DNA from 4 places in the Kocuria flava genome. Region 4 is predicted to be linked to each of the others. Evidence: riboswitches for the same ligand, from Rfam matches in the RefSeq annotation. Region 4 holds a riboswitch; each other region holds the start of a gene.
The links. Region 4 has a riboswitch for S-adenosylmethionine ahead of AS188_RS05150 (O-acetylhomoserine aminocarboxypropyltransferase/cysteine synthase family protein). Riboswitches for the same ligand answer to the same signal wherever they lie in the genome.

Region 1: linked by a shared signal. The riboswitch ahead of AS188_RS00495 (MFS transporter) and the one ahead of AS188_RS05150 (O-acetylhomoserine aminocarboxypropyltransferase/cysteine synthase family protein) in region 4 are both predicted to bind S-adenosylmethionine.
Region 2: linked by a shared signal. The riboswitch ahead of AS188_RS08305 (MetQ/NlpA family ABC transporter substrate-binding protein) and the one ahead of AS188_RS05150 (O-acetylhomoserine aminocarboxypropyltransferase/cysteine synthase family protein) in region 4 are both predicted to bind S-adenosylmethionine.
Region 3: linked by a shared signal. The riboswitch ahead of AS188_RS08140 (bifunctional o-acetylhomoserine/o-acetylserine sulfhydrylase) and the one ahead of AS188_RS05150 (O-acetylhomoserine aminocarboxypropyltransferase/cysteine synthase family protein) in region 4 are both predicted to bind S-adenosylmethionine.

Annotation. Positions count from the first base shown of each region.
Region 1 covers NZ_CP013254.1:107,828-112,784, reverse strand. The annotation lists partial or broken gene AS188_RS00500 (LLM class flavin-dependent oxidoreductase) at 1-417, opposite strand, end outside; gene AS188_RS00495 (MFS transporter) at 449-1,927, opposite strand; SAM riboswitch class IV at 1,961-2,076, opposite strand; gene AS188_RS00490 (stealth family protein) at 2,251-3,666, opposite strand; gene AS188_RS00485 (DNA-formamidopyrimidine glycosylase family protein) at 3,912-4,751, opposite strand; gene AS188_RS00480 (Lhr family ATP-dependent helicase) at 4,791-4,957, opposite strand, start outside.
Region 2 covers NZ_CP013254.1:1,860,999-1,865,955, reverse strand. The annotation lists gene AS188_RS08320 (M50 family metallopeptidase) at 1-637, opposite strand, end outside; gene AS188_RS08315 (methionine ABC transporter permease) at 833-1,432, opposite strand; gene AS188_RS08310 (methionine ABC transporter ATP-binding protein) at 1,492-2,571, opposite strand; gene AS188_RS08305 (MetQ/NlpA family ABC transporter substrate-binding protein) at 2,568-3,461, opposite strand; SAM riboswitch class IV at 3,561-3,677, opposite strand; gene dxr (1-deoxy-D-xylulose-5-phosphate reductoisomerase) at 3,734-4,957, opposite strand, start outside.
Region 3 covers NZ_CP013254.1:1,828,352-1,833,308, reverse strand. The annotation lists gene AS188_RS08150 (alpha/beta hydrolase) at 1-43, opposite strand, end outside; gene metX (homoserine O-acetyltransferase MetX) at 75-1,259, opposite strand; gene AS188_RS08140 (bifunctional o-acetylhomoserine/o-acetylserine sulfhydrylase) at 1,256-2,632, opposite strand; SAM riboswitch class IV at 2,710-2,824, opposite strand; gene AS188_RS08135 (VOC family protein) at 3,046-3,684, shown strand; gene AS188_RS08130 (CPBP family intramembrane glutamic endopeptidase) at 3,808-4,605, opposite strand; gene AS188_RS08125 (S9 family peptidase) at 4,817-4,957, shown strand, end outside.
Region 4 covers NZ_CP013254.1:1,135,288-1,140,244, forward strand. The annotation lists gene AS188_RS05135 (alpha-ketoacid dehydrogenase subunit beta) at 1-608, opposite strand, end outside; gene pdhA (pyruvate dehydrogenase (acetyl-transferring) E1 component subunit alpha) at 605-1,798, opposite strand; gene AS188_RS05145 (Lrp/AsnC family transcriptional regulator) at 2,051-2,503, shown strand; SAM riboswitch class IV at 2,620-2,752, shown strand; gene AS188_RS05150 (O-acetylhomoserine aminocarboxypropyltransferase/cysteine synthase family protein) at 2,767-4,101, shown strand; gene AS188_RS05155 (cystathionine gamma-synthase) at 4,098-4,957, shown strand, end outside.

The DNA of each region.
Region 1 (4,957 bases), 1.0 Mb from region 4:
GCGGTCCTGGCCGAGGTTGCGGGCGGCGGAGTCCTGGTAGGAGGTGACGATGTTCCACGCCACCCGCCCGCCGGTGAGGTGGTCCAGGGTGCTCAGCCGCCGGGCGAGGGCGTACGGGTGCTCGTAGCTGACCGAGGCGGTCACGCCGAAGCCGATCCGCTCGGTGACGGCCGCGAGGGCCGGCACGAGCAGGAGGGGGTCGAGCATCGGGAACTGCACCCCGCCGCGGGCCGCGGCGTCCCCGCTGCCGCCGTGGACGTCGTACTGGCCCAGGACGTCGGCGAAGAAGATCCCGTGGAACCCGCCGTCCTCGAGCGTGCGCGCGAGCCGGGTCCAGTGCGCGAGGGAGGTGTAGTCCCGGGAGCGGTCCTCGGGGTGGCGCCACAGCCCGGGGGACTGGTGCACGGGCACGGCCATCTCGAAGGCGTTCAGGAGCAGGGGGCGGGGCTCAGACGAGGGCATCGGCGGCCTCCTCGGGTCGTCCGGGACCGCCGGCGGCCCCGGGGGCGGTGCGGCCGGCGGGGGTCCCGGCCGCGGGGGCGTCGGGGGCGGGGCCCGACCCCGTCGCGGACACCGGCTCGGGCCCCGGCGCGGACGCCGGGTCCGTCACCGGGTCGGCCGCGGCCAGGGCCGCGACGACGCTCAGCGCGGCGAGCACGCCCACGTAGGCGCAGATCAGCCACGGGCTGCCGCCGCCGAGGGCCAGCAGGGCCGCGGCGATGAACGGGGTCATCCCGCCGGAGACGATCGTGCCGACCTGGTAGCCCAGGGAGACCCCGCTGTAGCGCAGGTGCACCGGGAACTGCTCGGCGAACCACGCCGCCTGCGGGCCGTAGATCGAGTCGTGCAGCCAGTTCATGACCACCAGGTACACCAGGGGCAGCAGCACGAGCGGGCCGAGGTCCAGGAACAGGAAGTAGGGCCAGATCAGCACGGCGGTCGCCGCGGCGGAGACCACCGCGAGCCGGCGCCGGCCCCACCGGTCCGAGAGCCAGCCCCAGAACGGTCCCGAGGCCAGGCCCACGGCCGAGGCGACGAGGATCGCGATCAGCCCCGCGGAGGAGTCCCCGCGCCGGTCGGCGAGGTAGGTGAGGGTGTAGACGGTGAGCACGGAGTACAGGGCGGGCTGGACGGTGCGCAGCCCGATGGTCACGAGCACCCCGCGGCGGCCCTCGCGCAGCACCTGGCGCACGGGCGAGGTGGCCACCTCGTCGCGGGCGCGCAGCTCGCGGAACTCCTCGGCGTCGTCCACCCCGAGGCGGATGAGCAGCCCGATCGCCACGAGCAGGGCGCTGGCGAGGAAGGGCAGCCGCCAGCCGAAGGCCTGGAACTGCTCGTCCGTCAGCAGCAGCTGCACCAGGGCGAAGGCGCCGGTGGCCAGCAGCATCCCGGCGGCCGAGCCGATCTGGGTGAAGCTGCCGAACAGGCCCCGGCGGGACGCGGGGGCGTGCTCGACCGACAGCAGGGCGGACCCGCCCCACTCGGCGCCGGCGGAGAGCCCCTGCAGCAGGCGCAGGGTCACGAGGGCGGCCACGGCGAACCAGCCGGCGGTCGCGAACGTGGGCAGGGCGCCGATCAGGGTCGAGGCCACGCCCATGGTCAGCAGCGAGGCCACTAGCAGCGCCTTGCGCCCGATCCGGTCGCCCAGGTGGCCGGCGACGATCCCGCCGAGGGGCCGGACGAAGAACGCGATGGCGAAGGTCGCGAACGAGGCCAGCAGCGAGCCCAGCTCCGAGTCGGAGGGGAAGAACTGCTTGTTGAACACCAGCGCGGCGGCGGTGCCGTAGAGGTAGAAGTCGTACCACTCGATGGTGGTGCCGACGAAGGCGGAGGACAGCACCCGCTTCTTGCGCAGCAGCGACCGGCCCACCGAGGTGGAGCCGTGGGGCGCGGGCGGGGACGGCGCGACGGGGCGCGGCACGGTCATGGGATCTCCCTGGGGGCGGGCGGCTCGCACGAGACGCCGTACTTACCCGCGCGGTGGTGACACGGGCCGAATCCTCACCTGGGGCACCCCGCTACAGCGTCGAGGGTTGCCGTCCGGCCAGCCAGGGCTTCGCACCGGAGCTCATGATTCTCGGGGACGACGCTAGGGGCCGGGCCCGCCCCGCGCCCAGCCGTGCGACGACGTGTCACGGCCCGGCCCGTCATGACGTCACACTTGCGTCCGGAGCCCGCACCGGTCCCCGGCCGGGAGGCCCGCTCCTGCCCCCGCGGGGCACCGGCGCCCTGCCGCGGCGGGGAGCCGGGCTACTTCTCCCAGGGCGCGGGCACGGGGAAGTAGCGCTCCAGGAACTCGCGCATCCGCTCGGCGCGCTCGGCGGCGGGGACCTCGGGGAAGCTGCCGTCGTTGAGGCAGAACATGTCGAGCCCGCGCTTGGCCAGCAGCCGTTCCATCCGCTGCAGGCCGGCCTCGGTCGTGGTGTCCACGTACGCGGTGCGGGCGGTGTCCTGGGTCACGGCCCGCCCGGCGAGCAGCGCGTAGTAGTGGTAGAGCGAGTTCGTCACGGAGATGTTGCCCGCGGCGCGGAACCGGCTGGCGGCCGTGCGCCGGAACTCCTCCGGGAACTCCTGCTCGAGCTCGGTGACCACGCTGCGGCGCAGCGGCGCGGCGCAGTGCTCGAGGTGGCGGGTGGTGATCCGCCCGAAGCGCTCCCACAGCAGCTTCCGGTTGACCCGGGCCGCGTTCTCGAACCCGGAGCGCTCGGGGTGGCCCTCGCCCAGGCCGATGCGGGTGGAGGCCTCCACGAACTTCGTGACCCCGCCCGGGGAGAAGAACAGCGACGGGCCGATCTGGCGGCCGAAGAACATGTCGTCGTTGGAGTACAGGAAGTGCTCGGCGAGCCCCTCGATCCGGTGCAGCTGCGCCTCCACCGCCTGCGAGTTGTAGATCGGCAGCACGGAGGTGTCCTCGAAGAACTCCTCGCTGCGCACGATCCGCACCCGCGGGTGCTCGGCCAGCCAGGCCGGGGGCGCCGAGTCGGTGGCGATCCAGATGGTCCGCACCCAGGGGGCGAACATGTGCACCGAGCGCAGCGCGTACTTCAGCTCGTCGACCTGCCGGAAGCGGGCCTCGTGGTCGTCGCCCTCGCCCACGACCGCGTCCTCCATGTAGGAGGCCCGCACCCGCCGGTACTCGGGGTCGGAGCCGTCGACCCACGAGAAGACCATGTCGATCTCGAAGTCGATGTCGCTCGCGTGGTCGGCGAACATGTTCTCGATCGTGGCCCACTGCAGCCCGAAGCGCTCCACGGTCCCGCGCACGGCCTCGGCGCGGGAGACGCTGCGGCGGGTCAGGGAGTTCTCCACGGGCAGGCGGATCTCGTCCCGGCCGAACTCCCACAGCTCGATCTGCACGCCGGTCGCCGCCCCGTAGTAGAGGCGGGAGCGCTTGGCGTAGTGCGGCCGGTAGAGGCGGAAGACCCGGGCGTTGCGGCGGTGGGAGAGCTCCCCGTCGGCGAGCAGCTCGGAGGTCTTCTTCTTGGTGTCCATGGGCTTGACGTAGTACGGCTCGCCCTCCGCCGCGGCGACCAGCGCCTCCCGCAGGCGGGTGCGCTCGCGCAGGTCGACGGCGACCACGGGCCGCTCGTCGTTGCCGCGCACCAGCAGGTGGTCGATCCCGGCGGCGTCGAGCACGCCGCGCAGGAACAGCAGGTTCTCGACCATGACCTCGTACGGGGTCCGGTCGGTGATCCGCAGGGCGAAGCGGCCCTTGTAGCGCACGACGTCCTCGCGCTGCTCCAGCGCCGCCGCGGACGCGCGCGAGGCGCTGCGGAACTCGTCGCCGTCCGTCCCGTCCTCGGGGGCCGGGAAGTAGGCGGTGTCGAGCACAGTGGTGTCGATGGTGGTCTCCTCGTGGTCGGTGCCGCGGCTGCGGCGCTCCCAGGATAAGACCTCGCCCGCCCCGGCGGTCAGGCCCGGGGCTGGCAGCGCTCGCAGAACCACACGGCCCGGTCGCGGGGCGGGCCGGGGCCGGGGCGGCCGGGTCCGAGCTCGGCGTCGTCGATGCGGGCCTCCGTGATCCTCGCCCCGCAGCGGCGGCAGGGCTGCCGGCCCCGGCCGTAGACCCAGAACTGCTCCCCGCGCCGGGCCGGGCCGCCCACGGTGGAGCGCTGGGAGCGGTCGCGGTTGACGTGCAGCAGCCGGTGCGCGAGGTCCACGAGCGCCCCGGGGTCCGGGACGTCGGCGACCGCGGTGAAGGGGTGGACCCGGCCGAGGAAGAGCACCTCGTTGCGGTAGACGTTGCCGATCCCAGCGAGGTTGCGCTGGTCCATCAGCGCCGCCCCGATGCGCCGCCCCGGCACCGCCGCCAGCCGGCCGAGGGCCGCGGCCCGGTCCCAGTCGGGGCCCAGCAGGTCCGGGCCGAGGTGGCCCACGACCTCGTCCTCCCCGGCGGTGGGGACGAGGTCGAGCATCCCGAGGTCGAAGCCGACCGCCTGGGCCCGGGCCGTCTCCAGGACCGCCCGGGCCTGGTGGCCGGGCCGCCGCCACCGCGCCCCGCGCGGGTAGACGTGCCACATGCCCTCCATGAGCAGGTGCGAGTGCAGGCTCAGCGGGGTCAGCCCCTCCGGGCCGCCGTCGGTGCGCACCAGCAGGTGCTTGCCGCGGGGCACGACCTCGGTGACGGTCCGGCCGGAGAGGTCGGCGGTCGCGATCGACGGGAAGCGCAGGTCGCTGCGCACGAGCACCTGCCCGGCGAGGGCGCGGCGCAGCAGCGCGGCCTGGCGGTAGACGGTGTCACCCTCGGGCACGGGGTCCTCCTCCGGGGCGGGGCCCGGGCCGCGGCGCGCTCACCGGCGCATCCGCAGCCCGCGCGGGGTCGAGTAGAACCCGCCGGCCAGCAGGGCCTCGCGCACGGCGGTCTCGAGGGGGCCGGGGCCGAGGACCTCCGCGCCGTTGACCTTCTCCACGGTGAGCTTGTCCACGGCCCCGCGCCGGACCGTCTCGGCCACCGCGG
Region 2 (4,957 bases), 730 kb from region 4:
TCCACGAGCCCACCGGCGCGCCGTCGACGGCGGTCACGACGTCACCCGGGCGCAGCCCGGCGGCGTTGGCGGGGGCCGGCGGGTCCCCGGGGCCGCACTCGGTGCGCCCGGCGGCCTGCTGCTCGGCGGGCACCACGCACTCGGCGACCCACGCGACCGTGGTGGTCGGGGTGGGGGTGCCGAAGCCGGTGAGCAGCACGGTCAGGCACAGGGTGCCCAGCAGCAGGTTCATCACGGGCCCGCCCAGCATGATCACGACCCGCTGCCACACGGGCAGGCGGTGGAACTCGCGGCCGTCCCCCGCGGGGCCGGTGCGCTCCTCGTCCGCGGTGCGGGCCTGCGCCGCGAGCTGCTGCAGGAAGCCGGTGCGGGAGGCGACGGCAGGGGCGCCGTCCGCGGCCGGCGGGTACATCCCGGCCATCGCGACGTAGCCGCCCAGCGGGACGGCCTTGAGACCGTACTCGGTCTCCCCGCGCCGGACGGACACGAGGGTGCGCCCGAAGCCGACCATGTACTGGGTCACGCGCACCCCGAACAGCTTGGCGGGCACCAGGTGGCCGAGCTCGTGCAGCGCGATCGAGGCGGCGATGGCCACGGCGGCCAGCACCACGCCCACCAGGAACAGGGCCGTGCCCATCCGGGGACCTCCGGGGTCGTCGGGCGCCCGCGGCGGGCGCCGGGGCGGTGCCGTGCGGGGCACGGCGGGAACCAGTGTGCACCATCGGCCCGGGCGGCGCCCGGACCGGGGCCGGGAGCGGACCGGGAGCCGGGGACGACGACGGCCGGCCCCTCCCTCCGCGGGTGGGGCCGGCCGTCGGTGCGCCCGGTGCGCTCAGCGGCGCAGGATGCGCCGGGCCAGGTGGTTGCCGGCGAACTGGACCAGCTGGACCAGCACCACGATCACGGCGACCGCCGCCCACGTGACCTCGTCGTTGAACCGCTGGTAGCCCAGCCGCAGCGCGAAGTCGCCCAGGCCGCCGGCGCCGATCGCACCGGCCATGGCGGACATGTCGGTGATGCCGATGACGAGGAACGTGTAGCCGAGCACCAGCGGGCCGAGCGCCTCGGGCAGGATCACGGTGGTGATGATCCGCCACCGGGACACGCCCATGGAACGGGCGGCCTCGACGACGCCGGGGTCCACACTCATGAGGTTCTGCTCCACGATGCGCGCCACGGCGAACATCGCCCCGATGGTCATCGCGAAGATCGCCGCGTTCGGCCCCAGCCGGGTGCCGACGACGTTCTGCGTGAGGGGCCCGAGGGCCGCGAGCAGGATGATGAACGGGATGGGCCGCACGAAGTTCACGACGACGTTGATCGCCGAGTGCACCGCCCGGTTCTCCAGGATGTTGCCGCGGCGGGTGACGTAGAGCCCGACGCCGACGACCATGCCGAGCACCCCCGCCAGCAGCAGGGTCGCGGCGACCATGTAGAGGGTCTCCCCCAGCGCGCTCAGCAGCTGGGGCCCGAGCAGGGACCAGTCGTTGTTCACGCCGCCACCTCCCGCACCTCGGTGACCCGGGCCAGCTGCTCGACCACGTCCTGCACGGCCGGGTCCGGGCCGGTCAGCTCGAGGGTCAGCGAGCCGAAGGACTGCTCCTGCAGCACGCTGATCCCCCCGTAGGCGATGGTGAAGCGCACCCCGTGGGCGGCGCCGTCGGAGAGCGGGCCGCCGATGTCGATGCCGTCGCCGACGTCGACGATCACGAGCCGGCCCCGGTGGGCCCGGCGCAGCCGCTCGAGGTCGCGCTCGTCCGGGACGGTGTGCATCACCGAGGACACGAAGCGCCGGGCCGTCTCGGTGCGCGGGCGGGCGAAGATGTCGACGGTGGGGCCGTGCTCCACGACCCGGCCGTCCTGCATCACGGCCACACGGTCGGCGATCGTGCGCACCACGTCCATCTCGTGGGTGATGATCACGATCGTGATGCCCAGCTCGCGGTTGACCCGCTGGAGCAGCTGGAGGACCTCCTGGGTGGTCTCCGGGTCCAGGGCCGAGGTCGACTCGTCGGCGAGGAGCAGCTCGGGGCTCGTGGCCAGTGCGCGGGCGATGCCGACGCGCTGCTTCTGCCCGCCGGAGAGCTGCTCGGGGTAGTTGCCGGCGCGCGAGGCCAGGCCCACGAACTCCAGCAGCTCCGCGACCCGCTCCCGGCGCCGCTCCTTGTCCCAGCCGGCGCGCTTGAGCGGGTACTCGACGTTGCCGGCCACGGTGCGGGAGGTGAAGAGGTTGAACTGCTGGAAGATCATCCCGATGTCCCGGCGCACCGGGGCGAGCTCGGTCTCGGTGCGCCCGGCGACCTCGACGCCGGCCACGGTCAGGGAGCCGCTGGTGACGGGCTCGAGGCCGTTGATCAGCCGCACGAGGGTGGACTTGCCGGCGCCGGAGTAGCCGATCACCCCGAAGATCTCCCCGCGGTGGACGTCGAGGGTGACGTCGTCGACGGCGCGCACCTCGCGGGCGGCGCGCCCGCTGCCGGTGCGGAAGACCTTGGAGACCTCGCGGAAGGACACGAGCACCTCACCGGGGCGCCCGGGCGGGCCCGGCCGGCCGGGCTCGGCCGCGCTCACTTCTGCTGGTCCTTCAGCTCCTGCTGGTAGCGCTCGGTGAGCTCGCGCAGCTCCTCCTGCTCCAGCTGCAGCGGCACGGCGGTGCCCTTGGTCTCCGTCATCTCCGCGTCGATCACGGGCTGCTCATGGTAGAGGCCGGCCACCTGCTTGAGGGTCTCGTCGTCGGCGAGCTCCTCGGTCGTGGTGAACAGGTTGACGTAGGCGCGTGAGCCCTCAGCCTCGGGGTCGTCCTGGGCCAGGGCGGACTTCGGGTCGATGTCGGCCCGGGAGAGGAAGTCGTTGTTGATCACGGAGCCGGCGACCGAGTCGAGGGAGAGCACCGTCTGCTCGGCGGAGACCGGGGTGACGCGCACCTTCGAGGCCTCGGTGTCGACGTCGAGCTCCGTGGGGATGAGGGTGTCGCTCGTGAGCTCGATCAGCCCGGCGGACTCGAGCACGATCAGCGCCCGGGAGAGGTTCACGGCGTCGTTGGGGACGGCGATCTCGTCGCCCTCCCGGAACTGCTCCACGGAGTCGTACTGGTTGGAGTACAGGCCCAGGGGGTAGATGGAGGTCGAGCCGACCGGGGTGATGGACCCGCCCGCCGAGTTGTTGTAGTCGGCGAGGAAGGGGATGTGCTGGAACCAGGTCATGTCCACGTCGCCGGACTCGGTGGCCGGGTTGGGCTGGTTGTAGTCGGAGAAGTCGACGTACTCGACGGTGATCCCCTGCTCCTCGGCGAGCTGCTTGAGGGCGTCGTGGGTGGGGTCGGTGCCGACCACCCCGATGGTGACCTTGCCGTCGGCGAGGGCGCCCTCGCCGGAGGACTCCTCGGCGGAGCCGCCGCAGGCGGTGAGGGTGAGGCCGAGGGTCGTGGCCAGGGCGAGGAGGGGGAGGCGCTGCGATCGCATGGGGTGCCTTTCCGTGGATCCGTGATGTGCGGAGGTCAGCAAGGCCGGGGTCCGGCGGCCACGGTCGATCGGCGCGCGGTGCGGAGCGCGGCGGGCGTCGAGCCGTACTTGCCGCCGGCCGTCGTCGGCCGTGGCCGGATGGTTCACCTGGGGCACCCCACTACGGGAGAGGGTTGCCGCCCAGCAAGCCAGGGCTCGGTGCTGGGACTCGTCATCCGGACGACAGACTAGCACGGCGGGTCCGGTCCCCGTCGCCGGGACCGGTGCGGCCCTCAGCGGGAGAGGAGCGCGCGGGCGAGCCGGCGGGCCCGCTCCTCGGCGGCGAGCACGGCCTCGAGCGTGAGCGGTCCGTCCTCGTCGTGGTCCTCGAGCACGGCGCGCACGGTGTCGACGATCCCGGGGAAGCCGATGCGCCGGGCGTGGAAGGCGTGGACGGCCTCCTCGTTGGCCGCGTTGAACACGGCCGGGAAGGTGCCCCCGCGCTCCCCCGCGGCCTTGATCAGCTCGACGGCGGGGAACGCCGTGGCGTCCAGCGGCTCGAAGGTCCAGGTGGCCGCGCGGGTCCAGTCGCAGGGCCGGGCCGCCCCCGGCACGCGGTGCGGCCAGGCGAGGCCCAGGGCGATGGGCAGGCGCATGTCGGGCGGGGAGGCCTGGGCGAGGGTGGAGCCGTCGACGAACTGGACCATCGAGTGCACGACCGACTGGGGGTGGACCACCACGTCGATGCGCTCGAGCGGGACGTCGAAGAGCAGGTGGGCCTCGAGCACCTCGAGGGCCTTGTTGACCATGGTCGCGGAGTTCGTGGTGACCATCGGGCCCATGTCCCAGGTGGGGTGGCGCAGTGCCTCCTCCGGGGTCACGGCCTCGAGCTCGGCGCGGGTGCGGCCGCGGAACGGCCCGCCGGAGGCGGTGAGCACGAGCCGGTCGACCTCCGCGGCGGTGCCCCCGCGCAGGGCCTGGGCGAGGGCGGAGTGCTCGGAGTCCACGGGCACGATCGCGTCCGGGTCGCCGGTGGCCGCGGCCGCCTCCCGCACGAGCGCCCCGCCGGCCACGAGGGACTCCTTGTTGGCGAGGGCGAGCCGGTGCCCGGCCCGCAGGGCGGCCAGCGTGGGGGCCAGCCCGATCGAGCCGGTGATGCCGTTGAGCACGAGATCGGTGCCCGGGTGGGCGGCGGCCGCAGCGGCGGCGCCGGGACCGTGGAGGATCTCCGGGCGCCAGGAGCCCGCGCCCGCGGCGCCCGCGCGCTCGGCGATCAGGCGGGCGAGCCGGTCGGCGTCCACGCCGGTGCCGCTCGTGGCCACGACCTGCGCGCGGGTCTCGACGGCCTGCTCGGCGAGCAGCTCGAGGCGCCCGGCCCCGGCCGCGAGGGCGACGACCTCGAAGGGGCCGCCCCCGTCCAGGGCCCGGGCGGCGCGCACGACGTCGAGCGCCTGCGTGCCGATGGAGCCCGTGGCGCCCAGCACGGCGATCCGGCGCGGGCCCGCGGCGGCCAGGGC
Region 3 (4,957 bases), 690 kb from region 4:
CACCGGGGTGGGCGGTCGTGGGATCGGCGGGGGCGTCGGTCATGGTCCCCAGTGTGCCACCCGCCGCGGACGGCTCAGTCCTCCCGCAGGACGGTCTCCACGAGCAGCTTCCCGAGCTGGGGGCCCTCGATGAGGAACCCGTCGTGACCGGAGGGCGAGGTGAGGGTGCGCCGGCGCACCTCCCCCGGCAGGGCCGCGGCCAGGACGTCGGACTCGTGCGGCAGGTAGAGCCGGTCGGAGTCCACCGCGGCCACGAGCCACTCGCACGAGGCGCGGGCCAGCGCCTCCTCGAGGGTGCCGCGGCCGCGGGCGACGTCGTGGGACATCAGGGCCTCGTTGACCACGAGGTAGGAGTTGGCGTCGAAGCGCCCGGCGAGCTTGGAGGCCTGGTGGTCGAGGTAGCTCTCCACCTGGTAGCGGCCTCGTTCGGCCGGGCGGGCGCCGATCACGTCCCGCTCCCCCTGCGGGGTGCGCCCGAAGCGGTGGTGCAGCTCCGCGGCGGAGCGGTAGGTGACGTGGGCGATCCGCCGGGCCAGGCCGAGGCCGGCCACGGGGGCGGGGCCGTCGTAGTAGTCGCCGCCGCGGAAGTCCGGGTCCTGGCGGATGGCCAGGTTCTGCGCCTGCCCCCAGGCGATCTGCTCGGCGCTGGACTGGGCGCACGCGGCGATCACGGCGCAGGCGCGCACCCGGTCGGGGACGGTGACGGCCCACTCCAGGGCCCGGGCCCCGCCCATCGACCCGCCGATCACCAGCCGCCACGCGCCGACGCCCAGGGCGTCGGCGAGGGCCTCCTCGGCGCGCACGGCGTCGCGGATCGTGATCATGGGGAAGCGCGAGCCCCACGGCCGCCCCTCGGGGTCCACCTCGGGCGGGGCCGGGCTGGCGGGGCCGGTGGAGCCGTAGCAGCCGCCGACGATGTTGGCGCAGACCACGAACCACCGGTCGGTGTCGATCGCCGCACCGGGACCGACGAGGCCCTCCCACCAGCCGCCGGCCTCGGCGGCGCGCTGCTCGTCCGCGGGGGCGCCGGGACGGGCGCGGCCGGAGGCCACGTGGGTGTCGCCGGTGAGGGCGTGCTCGACCAGCACGGCGTTGGAGCCGTCCGGGGCCAGGGTGCCCCACGTCTCGTAGGCCAGGCGCACCCCGGGCAGCCGGAACCCGGACTCGAGCTCCAGCGTGCCGATCTCGGCGTGGCGCAGCACCCCGTCCTCGCGGACCGGTCCGGGGGCGGCCGCGCCGCGCGGCAGGACCACCGTCATGCCGCGCCCCCGCGGGCCGCGGCGGCGGCGAAGCCTTGCTCGAGGTCGGCGAGGATGTCCTCGACGTGCTCCAGGCCCACGGACAGGCGCACGAAGCCGGGCTCGACCCCGGCGGCCAGCTGCTCCTCGGGCAGCAGCTGGCTGTGGGTGGTCGAGGCGGGGTGGATCACCAGCGAGCGGACGTCGCCGATGTTGGCGACGTTGGAGTGCAGCGTGAGCCCGTCGACGAACGCGGAGCCGGCCTCCCGCCCGCCGTCGAGCACGAAGCCCACGATCGACCCGGCCCCGCGCGGGGCGTACTTGCGGGCGCGGGCGTGCCACGGTGAGGAGGCCAGCCCGGCGTAGGAGACGGAGCGGACGTCGTCGCGGGCCTCGAGCCACCGGGCGACCGCCTCGGCGTTGGCCACGTGGCGCTCCATGCGCAGGGACAGCGTCTCGGTGCCCTGCTCGATGAGGAACGCGTTGAACGGGGAGATCGAGGAGCCGAGGTCGCGCAGCAGCTGCACCCGGGCCTTGAGGATGTAGGAGAGGTTGACGCCGAACGGGCCGTCCGCGCCGAGGGTCTCGGCGTAGACGAGCCCGCCGTAGGACTCGTCCGGCTGGTTGAACCCGGGGAAGCGCTCGGGGTCGCGGCCGTAGTCGAAGCGCCCGGCGTCGACGATCACCCCGCCGATCGCGGTGCCGTGGCCGCCGAGGAACTTGGTCGCGGAGTGCACGACGACGTCGGCGCCCCACTCGAAGGGCCGCACCAGGTAGGGGGTGGCCACGGTGTTGTCCACGATCAGCGGGACCCCGGCGTCGTGGGCGAGGCCCGCGACCGTCTCGATGTCGAGCACGTCGTTGCGCGGGTTGGGGATCGACTCGGCGAAGAAGGCCTTCGTGGTGGGCCGCACGGCCCGCCGCCACGCCTCGGGGTCGTCCGGGTCCTCGACGAACGTGGTCTCGATGCCCAGCTTCGGCAGGGTGTACTTGAAGAGGTTGAACGTCCCGCCGTAGAGGCTCGGGCTGGCCACGACGTGGTCGCCGGCCCCGGCGAGGTTGAGCACCGCGAAGCTCGTGGCGGACTGGCCGGCGCTGAGCATCAGCGCGCCCACCCCGCCCTCGAGGGCGGTGATCCGGTTCTCGACGACCTCGGTGGTCGGGTTGCCGATCCGGGTGTAGATGGGGCCGAGCTCGGCGAGCGCGAAGCGGTCCGCGGCGGCCTGCGCGTCCGGGAAGACGAACGAGGTGGTCTGGTGGATCGGCAGCGCGCGCGAGCCGGTGACCGGGTCGGGGCTCTGGCCGGCGTGGATCTGCCGGGTCTCGAAGGACCAGCCGCCCGGGTTCTCGGGCGTGGGCCGCTCGTCGGTGGTGGTGCGGGGGGACTCGGACATGCCGTGAGCTCCTTGCGGATGGTCAGGGGTCCGGTGTCCGGCCGGAGCGGTGCGGCCGGCTGCGGCCGGGCACCGAGGACCCGCGCTTGCTCGCTCGCCGGGCGCGAGGAGCCTGGTCTTCACCCAGGGCACCCCACCGCGGTGGAGGGTTGCCGGCCAGCTAGCTGGGGCTCGGTGCTGGCGCTCATGACCTGCGGCTCATTCTCTTGAGTCCGGGAACGCGGCGTCAAGCCGGGGCCGCCCGACGGGGCCCGCGCGGCGGCCCCGGACGCTGCGCGCACCGGGCCGGGCAGGATCGTGCACCGGCCCGGGAGGCGGTGCTGCGCCGGTGCGCGGTGCGGCCCGGGCGGGCCCGTGTCGGGGCGGGACGAGCCGATTTGGAGACGAATCTCACAGGGTGCCACGATGTGCCCATGAGAGTCGACCACGTGTCCTACGCCTGCCGCCCCGAGGGCCTCGAGGCCACCACGGAGCGCATCGCCGACCGGCTGGGCATCGAGCCGGTCAAGGGCGGGGTGCACCCGCGCTTCGGCACCCGCAACATGATCCTGCCGCTGACCAACCACCAGTACGTGGAGGTCGTCGAGGTGCTCCAGCACCCCGCGGCCGAGAAGGCGCCCTACGGGCAGGCCGTGCGGGCCCGCTCCGCCGCCGGCGGCGGCTGGCTGGGCTGGGTCGTGGAGGTCGAGGACCTGGCCCCGTTCGAGCGGCGCCTGGGGCGCGAGGCGGTGCCGGGCCACCGGGTGTTCCCGGACGGCCGGTGCCTGCAGTGGCACCAGATCGGCGTCAAGGGTCTCATCGCGGACCCGCAGCTGCCGTTCATGGTGCACTTCGACTCCGCCCCCGAGATGCACCCCTCGCAGGCGCGGATCACGGACGTGGGCCTGCACGGGATGTCCATCGCGGGCTCCCCGGAGCGGGTCACCGACTGGCTGGGCGCGCCGGTCGAGGAGGTGCTCGAGGACCTCGAGGTCGAGTGGCGCTACCCGGAGGGCACGCCGGGGCTGCTCGAGGTGACGTTCACGACCCCCGACGGGGCCGTGACCATCTGAGGCACCGCCCGCCCGGACCACGAGGGGCGGCGTTCGGTGGTTCTCCCCTCCCGGGAGCCGCCGGACGCCGCCCCTCGCGCCGTCCTGCGGGCCGCCGTACCGCGTCCCGCCGGGCCCGGGGGCTCAGCCCAGCAGCCAGGCGCTGCCGAGGAAGCCGACGGCGTCGAGCAGGAAGTGCGCCACCACGAGCGGCATGACCCGGCCCGTGCGCCGGTAGAGCTCGGCGAAGACCAGGCCCATGACCACGTTGCCCAGGAACGGGCCGACGCCCTGGTAGACGTGGTAGAGCCCGCGGAACACGGCGGTCGCGGCGAGCACCGCGGGCCAGCGCCAGCCCAGCCGGGTGAGCCGGTCGGCGAGGAAGGCGACGACGACGACCTCCTCGACCAGCGCGTGGCGCAGCGCCGAGGCCAGCAGCACCGGCACCGTCCACCAGTGCTCCCCCAGCCCCGAGGTGCTGACCGCGGCGGTCAGGCCCAGGGCCCGCCCGGCCGCGTACAGGGCCAGGGTGCCCAGGCCCATGAGCAGGAAGAGCACCGCGCCCAGGCCCAGGTCCGGCCAGGGCATGCGGGCGTCGAGGCCGATCCGGCGCAGCACGGCCGGCAGGGCCGCGGCGGAGCCGGCGAGCAGGTACAGCGCGAGCAGCACCGGCACGAGGTCCAGGCCGATGCCGGCGAGCTGGCGGGCGAGGTCCAGCAGCGGCAGGGGGCTCAGCGCCGGGTTGAGGGTCGCCTGCGCCTCGGCCAGGGGCCCCCGGGCGAGTTGCTCGGCCAGGGAGAGCACGGCGTAGACGGCGGAGGCCCCCAGGGAGACGCCGAGCACGAGCAGGACCTGGGTCCACAGGTCGGCGCGGGCCGAGCCCAGCACGGGGGCGGCGCGGCCGGGGGTCGCGGGCGGGTCGGGGACGGCGGGGGTGCTCATCGGCCCATTATCGGTCCCGCCGCTCCCCGGCCCCGGTTCCCCGGCGCCCTGCGGGACGCCCCCGCTCCGGCTCCCGTCCGGCCCGCCGCCGTCCCGTCGCCGTCCCGGTGCCCGCGCCCCGGCTCCCCCGCCCCGCGGAGGTGTCCCGTCCCCGGCTCCCCCGTCCCACGGGGTGTCCCGCCCGTCGTCCGCGGATCCCTAGGATGGCCCCATGACTGTCCAGCCCCCACGGATCGACCGCCGCCCCGCCCAGCGCGCCTTCCACGGCCACCTCTTCGAGGACCCCTACGAGTGGCTGCGCGAGAAGGAGTCCCCCGAGGTGCTGGCCCACCTCGGGGCGGAGAACGACTAC
Region 4 (4,957 bases):
AGCTCGGCCAGGTCGACCGGGGCCTTGGACCAGTAGAGCTTCTTGGGCTCGAAGAACACCACGGGGTCGTCGGAGTCGATCGCCTCGCGCAGCATGAGGTAGGCGTCCTCGACGGTGGCGGGGGTGAAGACCTTCAGCCCCGGGGTGTGGGCGTAGTAGGCCTCGGAGGAGTCGCAGTGGTGCTCCACGCCGCCGATCCCGCCGGCGTAGGGGATGCGGATGACGATCGGCAGGGTCACGGCGCCGCGGGTGCGGTTGTGCATCTTCGCGATGTGCGAGGCGACCTGCTCGAAGGCGGGGTAGGCGAAGGCGTCGAACTGCATCTCGATCACCGGGCGCATCCGGTTCATCGCCATGCCCACGGCCATGCCCGCGATCCCGGACTCGGCCAGCGGGGTGTCGAAGCAGCGGGTGCGCCCGAAGCGCTGCGTCAACCCGTCGGTGATGCGGAAGACCCCGCCCAGGGTGCCGACGTCCTCGCCGAAGACGACGACGGCGTCGTCGGCGGACAGCGCGTCGGCCAGGGCGGTGTTCAGCGCCTGGGCGAAGGTCACCGGCCTGCGGGCCGGGGCCTCGGCCGCGGGGGCGGGGGCCTGGAGGGTGCTCACTTCTCGGTCTCCTCTCGGGCGAGCTCGTCCGCCAGGAAGCGCTCCTGCTCGGCGAGCTGCGGGGTCTGCTCCGCGTAGACGTGCCGGAACAGCTCCAGCGGGTCGATCCGCGGCTCGGCGTTCATGCCCTCGCGCAGGGCCGCGGCGACGTCCTCGGCGCGGGCGGCGATGCGCTGCTCCCCGGCGTCGTCGAGCAGCCCCTCCCCGCGCAGGTAGGCGCGCATCCGGGTCACCGGGTCCTTGGCGATCCACTCCTGGACCTCGGCGTCGTCGCGGTAGCGCGTCGCGTCGTCGGCGTTGGTGTGGGCCTGCATGCGGTAGGTGTGGGCCTCCACGAGCAGCGGCTCGGACTCCGAGCGGGCGAGGTCCACGGCGCGGCCCAGGGTCGCGAGCACGGCCACGAGGTCGTTGCCGTCCACGCGCTCGCCGGCCATCCCGTAGCCCACCGCCTTGTGCGCGAGCGTCGGGGCGGCCGACTGCTGGGACAGCGGCACGGAGATCGCGTAGCCGTTGTTCTGCACGAAGAACACGACCGGCAGCTTGAACACGGCCGCGAAGTTCAGCGCCTCGTGGAAGTCGCCCTCGCTCGTGGCGCCGTCGCCGCACATGGCCAGGACCACGGTGTCCTCGCCCCGCAGCTTCGCGGCGTGGGCGACCCCGACCGCGTGCAGCAACTGGGTGGTCAGCGGCGTGGACTGGATGCTCACGCGGTGCTCGTGCGGGTCGTAGCCGCCGTGCCACTCGCCCCGGAAGATCGCCATGACCTCCATGGGGTCCACGCCCTTGGTCATCACGGCGACGGTGTCCCGGTAGGTCGGGAAGAGCCAGTCGCGCTCCTCGAGGCACAGCGCGGCCGCGACCTGGCAGGCCTCCTGGCCGTGGCTGGAGGGGTAGACCGCCATCCGGCCCTGGCGCACGAGGGCGGAGTTCTGGTCGTTGACCCGGCGCCCCACCACGAGCTTCTCGTAGGCGTCGAGGAGCACGTCCTCGGGCGGTAGCGGGTACTCGTGGCCCGGCTCGGTGCCCTGCTCCTCGGGGGGCCGCAGGCGGCCGGAGGGGTCCACCAGGCGGATCTCGCCCCGGGCGGGGAGCATGTACTGCTCCGGGGTGATGCCGAAGCTCCGGGAGGCGCGCAGGATCGGGTCCTCGGCCCCGCCGAGCGGCTCGGCGTTCTCGACGGTCTGGCTCATGGGTTCCCCCTCGGTCGGTCCCGGGCACCGTGGCGCGGGAGGCGGGTGGGCGTGACGTGTTCCGTCCGCCAAGTATGCGGAGAAGCTCCGCTTCGTATCCACGCGGTCGGTATATTGCAGAAGATCGGCACACCGGCGGTGTTCCGTCTGGACGAAATGTTCTACTGTGGCCTGGACCACAAGGATTCGTCCGGGGCCGCCGCCGCGGCCCCGGCGGCCGCCCTGCCGCCCCGCCCCGAAGGAGGCCCCGCCGTGCCCTCGACCCCCGTGCCCCTGGACGAGACCGACCGCAAGATCCTCGCCGAGCTCTCGCGGGACTCCCGCCAGTCGGTGACCGCGATCGCCGCCGCCGTCCACGTCTCCCGCGCCCACGCCTACGCCCGGATCAACCGGCTGCGGGAGGAGGGCGTGATCCTGCGCTACAGCACCGTGATCGACCCGGTGCGGGCGGGGCTGCAGGCCTCGGCCTACGTGACGCTCAAGCTCGAGCAGAACACCTGGCGGGAGCTGTGCGCGCAGCTGCAGGAGATCCCGGCGGTCCACCACATCGCCCTGGTGGGCGGGAACTTCGACGTCATGCTGCTGGTGCGGGCCGTGGACACCGTCCACCTGCGCCAGGTGATCTTCGAGCACGTCCAGCAGCTGCCCGGGGTCGTGGACACCCAGACGTTCCTGATCTTCGAGGACATCGACACCCGCGCCTGAGCCCGTCCTCCCGCGGTGCGTCCTGCGGGCGACGGGGCGACGTCACACGGCGTCACCTCCGTCATGTTGCGGTCGCTCCGGGTCGCGGCGGGGACGGGCCGGTAGGTTGGTGCCCGCTTCACGAGACGCGGCCGCCAAGCTCCGACTGGGCCGCGCACCAACCCCATGCTCATCGGGTGGTTCGGATGAGGAAGCGGCCCGCACCCCGGCGGTGGCTCCGCCGGTGACCGGTGCGGGCAAGAGCGAGCGCGAGGAGCACCGCGATGTCCGTCCCTGTGACCCACTACGACCTCTCGACCCGGCAGATCCACGCCGGCGCCGACCACGACCCGGGCCAGCGCACCCTCACGGTGCCGATCTACCAGAGCGCCGCCTTCGAGTTCCCGGACTACGAGGCCGCCCGGCAGATGTTCGCCCAGACCCGCGCGGGCTTCACCTACACCCGCACCGGCAACCCCACGGTGGCCGTGCTCGAGCAGCGGATCAGCGACCTCGAGGGCGGGGCGGGCGCCGTGGCCACCGGCTCCGGGCAGTCCGCCGTGGCCGTGGCGCTGCTGGCCCTGCTCGGCCAGGGGGAGGACAGGCACCTGGTCGCCTCCGAGAAGCTCTACGGCGGGACCGTGGACCTGCTCACCGACTCGCTGGCCGACCACGGCGTCGAGGTCGACTTCGTGGACCCCACCACTCCCGGCGCCTGGGCCGCGGCCGTGCGCCCCGACACCCGCGCCTTCCTGCTCGAGTCCATCGGCAACCCGCTGGCCACGCTGCCGGACCTGCCCGGCATCGCCGACGTCGCCCGGGCGGCCCGGGTGCCCGTCGTCGTCGACAACACCCTCGCCTCCCCGGCGCTGTACCGGCCGCTGGAGAAGGGCGCGGACATCGTGGTGCACTCGGCGACCAAGTTCCTCGGCGGGCACGGCAACGCCCTGGCCGGGGCGGTCGTGGACGGCGGCACCTTCGACTGGTCCGCCCAGCCGGCGAGATGGCCGCAGTTCACCCGCGCCCGCGACCGCTGGGGCGGGCAGAGCCTGCTCGACCGGTGCGCCGGGGCCAGCCCCTACCTGCACCTGGTGCGCGCCAAGTACGTCCACGACCTCGGCACGACCCTCTCCCCGTTCAACGCCGCCCAGATCCTGCAGGGCACCGAGACGCTCGAGCTGCGCGTGGCCCGCCACACCGCCTCCGCGCTGACCGTGGCCGAGTTCCTCGCCGGGCACCCCGCCGTCGCCCGCGTCCACCACCCCGGCCTGCCCGGGGACCCCGGTGCGGGGATCGCCGCCCGGGACTTCCCGCGCGGCACCGGTTCCGTCTTCTCCTTCGACCTCGCCGCCCCCGACGACGCGGTGGGGCCGTTCATCGACTCCCTGCGGCTGTTCAAGCTGGTCGCCAACATCGGCGACACCCGCAGCCTCGTGGCCCACCCGGCCGCGATGACCCACTGCCGGCTCACCCCCGAGCAGCGCCGGGCCGGCGGGATCGCCGCGACCACGGTGCGGCTCTCGGTCGGCCTCGAGGCTCCCGAGGACCTCGTGGCCGACCTGCGCCAGGCCCTCGACGCCGTCCTCGACCGCACCCCCCGGAAGGAAGCCCTGCGATGACCACCACCACCACCGCGGGCCCCGCGCCCACCGGCGCCCGCGTTCAGGGGTTCACGACCACCGCCGTCCACGCCGGTCAGGCCCCCGACCCGCTCACCGGTGCCGTGATCCCGCCGGTCCACCAGACCTCCACGTTCGTCCAGGACGGGATCAACGTGCTGCGCGGCGGGCACGAGTACAGCCGCGGCTCCAACCCCACGCGCAGCGCCTTCGAGGCCCAGCTCGCGGCCCTCGAGCACGGTGAACGGGCGTTCGCCTTCGCGTCGGGGATCGCCGCGGAGGACGCCCTGCTGCGCGCCGTCCTGCGCCCCGGCGACCACGTGGTGCTCGGCGCCGACGGCTACGGCGGCACGAACCGGCTGATCACCAGGGTGCTCGCCCCGTGGCAGATCGCCTCCACCCCCGTGGACGGCACCGACCTCGACGCCGTGCGCGCCGCCGTCCGCCCGGGCACCACCAGGGTGCTGTGGCTCGAGACCCCGTCCAACCCGCTGCTCGGCATCGCCGACGTCGCCTCGTGGGCGGAGCTGGCCCACGAGGCCGGGGCGCTGCTGGTGGTCGACAACACCTTCGCCTCCCCGTACCTGCAGAACCCGCTGCTGCTCGGCGCGGACGCCGTGGTGCACTCCACCACCAAGTACGTGGGCGGGCACTCCGACGTCCTCGGCGGCGCCGTCGTCGTCGGCGCGGCGCAGTGGCTCGGCGCCCCGCTGGCCGAGGCGGTCGGCTTCCAGCAGTTCGCGGCCGGGGCCGTGGCCGGCCCCCAGGACAGCTGGCTGGCGGCCCGCGGGCTGAAGACCCTGAGCCTGCGGATGGAGCGGCACCAGCAGAACGCGCAGCGGATCGCCGAGTGGCT